One region of the Pseudarthrobacter sp. IC2-21 genome, then DNA from elsewhere that is predicted to be linked to it. Evidence: predicted binding sites of a transcription regulator. Region 1 holds the regulator's gene; the other holds the start of a gene.
What was found. Region 1 encodes HrcA, which represses chaperone genes, less so after heat shock. Its sites were predicted from a motif close to TTNGCACTCGNNNNNNNCGAGTGCNAA; they were not measured.
Positions count from the first base shown of each region.

Region 1 (3,188 bases):
GGGCCTTGAAGGGTGAACCGGGCCCCCGGCACCAGCTGGTCCAGCGACCCGGCGCCGCTGAAGAAGACTGGGTTACTCACTGCTAGAGGTTACCGAACCGGTCCCGCAGCTTGGCGAAGACTCCGCCGCTGGCCGTCAGCTTGCCTTCAGTGAACTGCTCACCCCGCAGCTTGGCGAGCTGACGCAGCAGGTCCTCCTGCGCCTGGTCGAGCTTCGAAGGCGTCTCCACCTGCAGGTGGACCAACAGGTCACCGCGGCCGTAGCCACGAAGATGCGTTACGCCCAGTCCGCGCAGCGTGATGACCTCACCGGACTGGGTGCCGGCTTTGACGTCGATTTCCTGCAGCCCGTCGAAGGTTTCCAGGGACACTTCCGTGCCCAGGGCGGCCGCGGTCATGGGGATGTGCAAAGTCGCGTGCAGGTCATCGCCGTCGCGGACAAAGGTGGGATCGTTGTTGACCCGGATTTCAACGTAGAGGTCACCGGCAGGTCCGCCGGCAGGTCCGGCCTCGCCCTGACCGGAAAGCTGGATCCGGGTGCCTGTTGCCACGCCGGCAGGCACTTTGATGGTGAGTGACCGGCGGCTGCGGATGCGGCCCTGGCCGTTGCACTCATTGCAGGGGTCCTTAATGACGGTTCCGAAGCCCTCGCAGGTGCCGCAGGGGGCGGCCGTCATGACCTGGCCCAGGATGGAGCGCACGGCCCGCTGGACCTGGCCGCTGCCACCGCAGATATCGCAGCGTTCAGGGTGGCTGCCCTCACGGCAGCACGAACCGTTACAGGTGGGGCAGGTGACGGCGGTATCCACTTCGAGCTTGCGGTTGACGCCGAAAACGGCGTCGCGCAGTTCGATCCGGACACTGATCAGCGCGTCCTGGCCGCGGCGGACCCGGGAGGCGGGACCCGAGGACCCGCCCGCACCGAAGAACGTATCGAAGATGTCCTGGAACGCGAACCCCTGGCCGGCGTAGGACCCGCCGCCGAAGCCGTTGTCAGTACCGTTTTCGTTGCCGGTGGTGTCATATACACGGCGCTTCTGGGGGTCCGAAAGGACCTCGTAGGCGTGGGTGACGGCCTTGAAGCGGTCCGACGCATCGTCCCCGGGGTTAACGTCCGGGTGAAGGGTGCGGGCCAGCTTGCGGTAGGCCTTCTTGATCTCTTCTCCGGTGGCTTCCGGCGAGACCCCGAGGACGTCGTAGTGGCTGCTCAAAGTTCGTATCTCTTCCCTGTTGTACTGCCGGCGGCGGTGCTGCCGGCACTGCTCTTCGTGCCTGGGCCGGCTGTTAAGGGCCCAGAATTCTTGACAGATAACGGGCTACTGCCCGCACTGCGGCCATGGTGGTGGGATAGTCCATCCGGGTGGGCCCCAGGACACCAACCTTGGCGGTGCTGTCCGGTCCGTAGGCGGTGGCCACCACGGAAGCTTCGGCGAGCCCGTCGTACGGGTTTTCCCGGCCTATGCTCACGGTCACGCCGCGCGGGTCCTGCGCCATGTCGCTGAGCAGGCGGAGCAGGACTACCTGTTCCTCCAGTGCTTCCAGGACAGGACCGATGCTGAGCGGAAAATCCACATTGGACCGGGCAAGGTTCGCGGTGCCGGCCATCACCATGCGGTCCTCCCTGCTGCTGTGGGCGAGCGTCTCCAGTCCATGGGCCAGCGCCTGGGCAGCTGCCCGCTGGCCCGGGGCGACGGAGGACACCACGCCAGGCAGGGACTGGGCCAGCCGGCTCAGCGGTGTTCCGGCCAGCGAACCGAGGAAGTGTGTCCGCAAAGCGGCGATGGCATCCTCGCCGAGGTCCTGGCCGACGTCGATTACACGCTGTTCCACCTTGCCGGTGGTGGCGATCAGCACCAGGAGGACCTGGCGTGGTGCCAGAAGGACAAATTCGATGTGGCGGATGGTGGCCCGGCTCAGGTGCGGGTACTGCACCACTGCCACCTGGTTGGTCAGCTGGGAAAGCAGCCTGACTGTCCTGTCCAGGACGTCATCCAAGTCATCCGCACCCTCCAGCAGCGACTGGATGGCCTTCTTCTCCGCCGGGGACAGAGGTTTGACGGCCGAGATCTGGTCCACAAACAGCCGGTAGCCCTTGTCCGTGGGGATCCGGCCCGCACTGGTGTGCGGAGCGGTAATCAGGCCCTCATCTTCCAGGGCGGCCATGTCGTTCCGGATGGTGGCGCTGGACACGCCGAGGTGGTGGCGCTCAACCAGGGCCTTGGAACCAACAGGCTCCCGGGAGTGCACGTAGTCCTCCACGATGGCCCGCAGTACTTCCAGTTTGCGCGGCTCGCTCACACTCCACCTCCATCCAGGATTGCCGTTCACTGCTTAGGTATTGGTCGCGGTTCGTTAGCACTCGACATGCCTAAGTGCTAACAGTCTAATATGACTCGCCCCGTTGTTAGCATTGGTACCGCTCCGGGCGAACATTCGGCGGCACGATCTAGCGCAAGGTGGAATGAATCCATGCAGTACCAGAACTGGGGTCCTCAGGAGATTGCCGCGCCGGTCCGGAGCGAACTCCCCGAAGTGCCAGTGGAGCGCGGCATGGTCATCGAAGACGCCCAGTCCGGCTGGGTCGGAGCGGTGACCCGGGTGGAGAAGTCCGGCGGCATGCACGTGGTTGCCCTTGAAGACCGGCGCGGCAAATCGCGGTCCTTCAAGCTGGGCTTCGGCTTCCTCCTCGAAGGCCAGCCCATCAGGCTGATGCCCCCGGCGCCCAGGCAGAACGCGGCCGTGCCGGCTGGACGCACGGCGTCCGGCTCGGTCAGCGTGGCGGGCCAGCGTGCCCAGGTGGCCAAGGCAAGCAGGATCTGGGTGGAGGGAAAGCACGACGCCGAACTCGTGGAAAAAGTGTGGGGTGACGATCTGCGGGTGGAGGGCATCGTCGTCGAGCCTTTGCACGGCATCGATGACCTCGCGGGGGCGGTGGCCGAATTCGGTCCCGGGCCCAACCGGCGGCTGGGGATCCTGGTGGATCACCTGGTACCGGACTCCAAAGAGTGGCGTATCGCCGCCGGGGTGATGGCGTCGAAGGGTGCCGCCGGGAACGTGCTGATTGTCGGGCACCCCTACGTTGACGTGTGGCAGGCGATCCGCCCTGCGGTGCTGGGCATTGAACAGTGGCCGGTGGTACCCCGCGGTCAGGATTGGAAAACCGGCATCCTTGCGGCATTTGGCTGGCCG
Region 1 is NZ_CP139145.1:2,152,102-2,155,289, forward strand. It holds gene SBP01_RS09910 (16S rRNA (uracil(1498)-N(3))-methyltransferase) at 1-80, opposite strand, end outside; gene dnaJ (molecular chaperone DnaJ) at 83-1,210, opposite strand; gene hrcA (heat-inducible transcriptional repressor HrcA) at 1,284-2,297, opposite strand; gene SBP01_RS09925 (DUF3097 domain-containing protein) at 2,469-3,188, shown strand, end outside.

Region 2 (3,188 bases), 1.4 Mb from region 1:
CAGGCAGGATCGGGAAAAGCGGGGAATGGCGCGAGTTGGTGGCGCACTTTCCGTGAGAAGTTCGTGGTGGAAGAACGCTACATAGAGCCGGCGGCACGCAGGGGGCTGTACCGGGCAGCGGTGATCCTGATGGCGGTCGGCACCCTGGCGTTCGTCGTTGCGCTGGTGGGGGTGGTGCAAAGCGGGACAGCACCGTGGGGCCCGGACGAACCGATCCGGGACTGGCTGCTTGGCACCCGTTCCGAGACGCTCACCGCCGTGATGATCTTCCTCGCTGTGCTCTTCGGCCCGATCGCCTTGCCCATCATCGTGCTGGTGGTCACGGTGGCGTGGGGCTTCGCGGCAAAGCACGCCTGGCGGCCCATTGTCCTGGCCGCCGCGATGCTTACCGGGGTGATCATCTCCCAGATCATCCTGCAAATTGTCCGGCGGTCCCGTCCGCCGGTGGACCTGATGCTCTTTGGTGCCGACCATACATTCTCGTTTCCTTCAGGCCACGTCCTGGGGGCGTGCGACTTCCTGCTGGTGGGCACGTTTCTGATCTTCTCGCGGCGGGAAAACCCGCGGGCTGCCGTGCTGGGATTTGTAGGGGCGGGAATCGGCATTGTGCTGGCCATTGCCAGCAGGCTCTACCTTGGCTACCACTGGTTCAGCGACGCCTTCGCTTCGCTGTCCCTCTCGCTCATCATCCTGGGCGCCTACATTGCCTTGGATACCTGGCGCACCGCCCGGATCCCCGGCGAACGCATCACGGGCGAACTTTCCAAGGCCGACGCACCGGGCGACTAGTGCTGAGCTAGCGCTCGCGGAGTGAGCGTTCGCGTTTGAGGGCACGGCGCAACTTGGCGTTGGCGGCCTCAAGTTCGAGGACCTTGGCCACGCCGGCCAGGTTCAGTCCCTGCTCCAGCAGCTCTCCGATGTGAAGGAGAATGGCGATATCGGCGTCACTGTACTGGCGCGTCCCGCCGGAGGTCCGGGCGGGCCGCAGCAGGCCGCGCGTCTCGTAGAGGCGGATGTTCTGCTGCCCGGTGCCGGCCAGTTGGGCGGCCACCGAGATGGCATAAAGTGCCCGCCCGGACGGGGCTTGCGGTGCGCGTACTGAGGGTGGCTCGCTCATGCCGGCTCCCAAAATTTCTCTCGAAAATGTCTTGCCCCAGTTTCGCACGGGTGCTATAAAAAATCTATACCCACTGCCATAGATAGTTGGGTGGCGGGTATGGTACGGAATCATGCAACTGCATTGCTGAAGGAGTGGGAAATGATGTTGATGCGTACGGACCCGTTCCGTGAGCTGGACCGGCTCACCCAGCAGGTCTTCGGTACCGCGGCCCGTCCGGCTGCCATGCCCATGGACGCCTGGCAGGAAGACGGTGAGTTTGTTGTGGCGTTCGACCTGCCCGGTGTCAAAGTCGACAGCGTGGACTTGAACGTTGAGCGCAACGTCCTGACGGTGCGGGCGGAACGCCTGGACCCCACCCAGCCCAACGTTGAGCTGGTGGCCTCGGAACGTCCACGCGGTGTGTTCAGCCGCCAACTGATCCTCGGCGACACCCTGGACACGGAACACATCAAGGCCAGCTACGACCAGGGCGTCCTGACCCTGCGAATCCCCGTGACGGAGCAGGCCAAGCCGCGCAAGATCGAGATTGAAACAAAGGGCCAGATGCACGAGATCGGAGGTTAGCCCTTCCCCCGGGGGGCGCCGGCAGCCGTTGCCGGCGCCTCCTGCGCCCCACTGATAATTGCCGGAATGCCGTCATGACCAGTCAGCCGGATTTCTACGAGGTCCTGCGGGTGAAGCCAACTGCAAGCCAGCAGGAGATCTCCCGCGCCTACCGGGCCTTGATGCGCACCCATCATCCGGACCTCGGCGCGGACGGCGGCGCAACGGACGGCGGCGAGCTCTCGCGGGCCGAGTTGCTGCAGATCATGCAGGCCTTTTCGGTGCTGCGTGACCCCGCCCGGCGTGCGGCCTACGACCGAAGCCGCACCGGAACAAGCACACCAGGCGGGCAGGGTTCCGGTCCGGTCGTCATCCCGGTCCGGAGGGTGAACCGGCGCCATGTGCCCGCAGGCAACACCATCCGGATCACCCCGGTCCGCTGGGAAAGCGGGCCCTGGACCTAGCCCCATGCACACCAGAGGAGCCACCCATGAGCGATTGGCGTCGCTACGATTCCCATCTGATCCCCGCCTTCCAGGAACGCTTCGAAGCGCGCTGGGGTAAAGGCACCGCCCCGTTCCTGGACCCCGAAGCCCACGAAGAGCCGCTGCCGCGGGCGCAGTGGATCAACCCCGCAACCGGTGCGGCTCTGGCTGTGGTGCCGGTGTGGACGGCGGAGGAGCGTCAGCAGCGCTCATTCGGAGTGTTCTACCTACCGCCCGCCGGCGACATCTGGGTGCTGCGGCCGGGCTACACGGGCTACCTCGAACCGGCGGACGGCGATACCGAACACCTCGTCAGCCTCCGGAACGATGCCTACCGCAAGGCCGTGGCCCACGCCAAAGATTTCCTCTTCGGATCACAGTGAGGCCGGGCCCGAGAATTCTGGACCCGGGAAGCCGGGGACAGGCGGGCCTTGGAAACCCGGACCGGGAAAGCGGGATCCCGCTCCGGCCGTCGCATCCGGACCGCTGCCCAGCAGGCTGCGGGTGAGTGTTTCGGCGTCGGCCATCAGGTCCTCAACCGCGGCGCTGAGGTGGGCATCGGACACCGGACCGCCTTCCAGCGCAGCGGCCACCACCGCGCGGCGGACCAGTTCACGGGCAAAGGACGCGGTGGTCCCCTCGGTCTGTTCCGCGGCCGCGTCGAGGGCCGCAGGGCTGAAAGCCACCAGCCTGCCGTACAGCTCCAGCAACCGGACCCGCTCGGCGTGGGCCGGCAGGGGAATCTCGACGGCCAGGTCCACCCTGCCGGGCCGTTGCGCCAGTGCCCGCTCTAGCATGTCGGGCCGGTTGGTGGTGAGGACAAAGGCCACATCGGCGTCCGGGTCCAGGCCGTCCATCGCATCCAGCACTTCGAACAAAAGCGGCTGCGGCCCGTGCCCGAAGCTCCGGTCCTCGGCGATGAGGTCGCAGTCCTCCAGCACCACAATGGACGGCTGGAGCGCCCGTGCCATGCGGGCGGCGTCGGAGATCCGGGCCAGTGAACCGCCGGAGAGGAGGATCGCCGTAGAGCCTTCACTCAG
Region 2 is NZ_CP139145.1:3,520,609-3,523,796, reverse strand. It holds gene SBP01_RS16275 (phosphatase PAP2 family protein) at 1-789, shown strand, start outside; gene SBP01_RS16270 (MerR family transcriptional regulator) at 797-1,117, opposite strand; gene SBP01_RS16265 (Hsp20/alpha crystallin family protein) at 1,262-1,684, shown strand; gene SBP01_RS16260 (J domain-containing protein) at 1,759-2,127, shown strand; gene SBP01_RS16255 (hypothetical protein) at 2,154-2,531, shown strand; gene SBP01_RS16250 (AAA family ATPase) at 2,523-3,188, opposite strand, start outside.
Region 2: a site for HrcA is predicted at 1,148-1,174, ahead of SBP01_RS16265 (Hsp20/alpha crystallin family protein). Genes of this name have one in related genera too.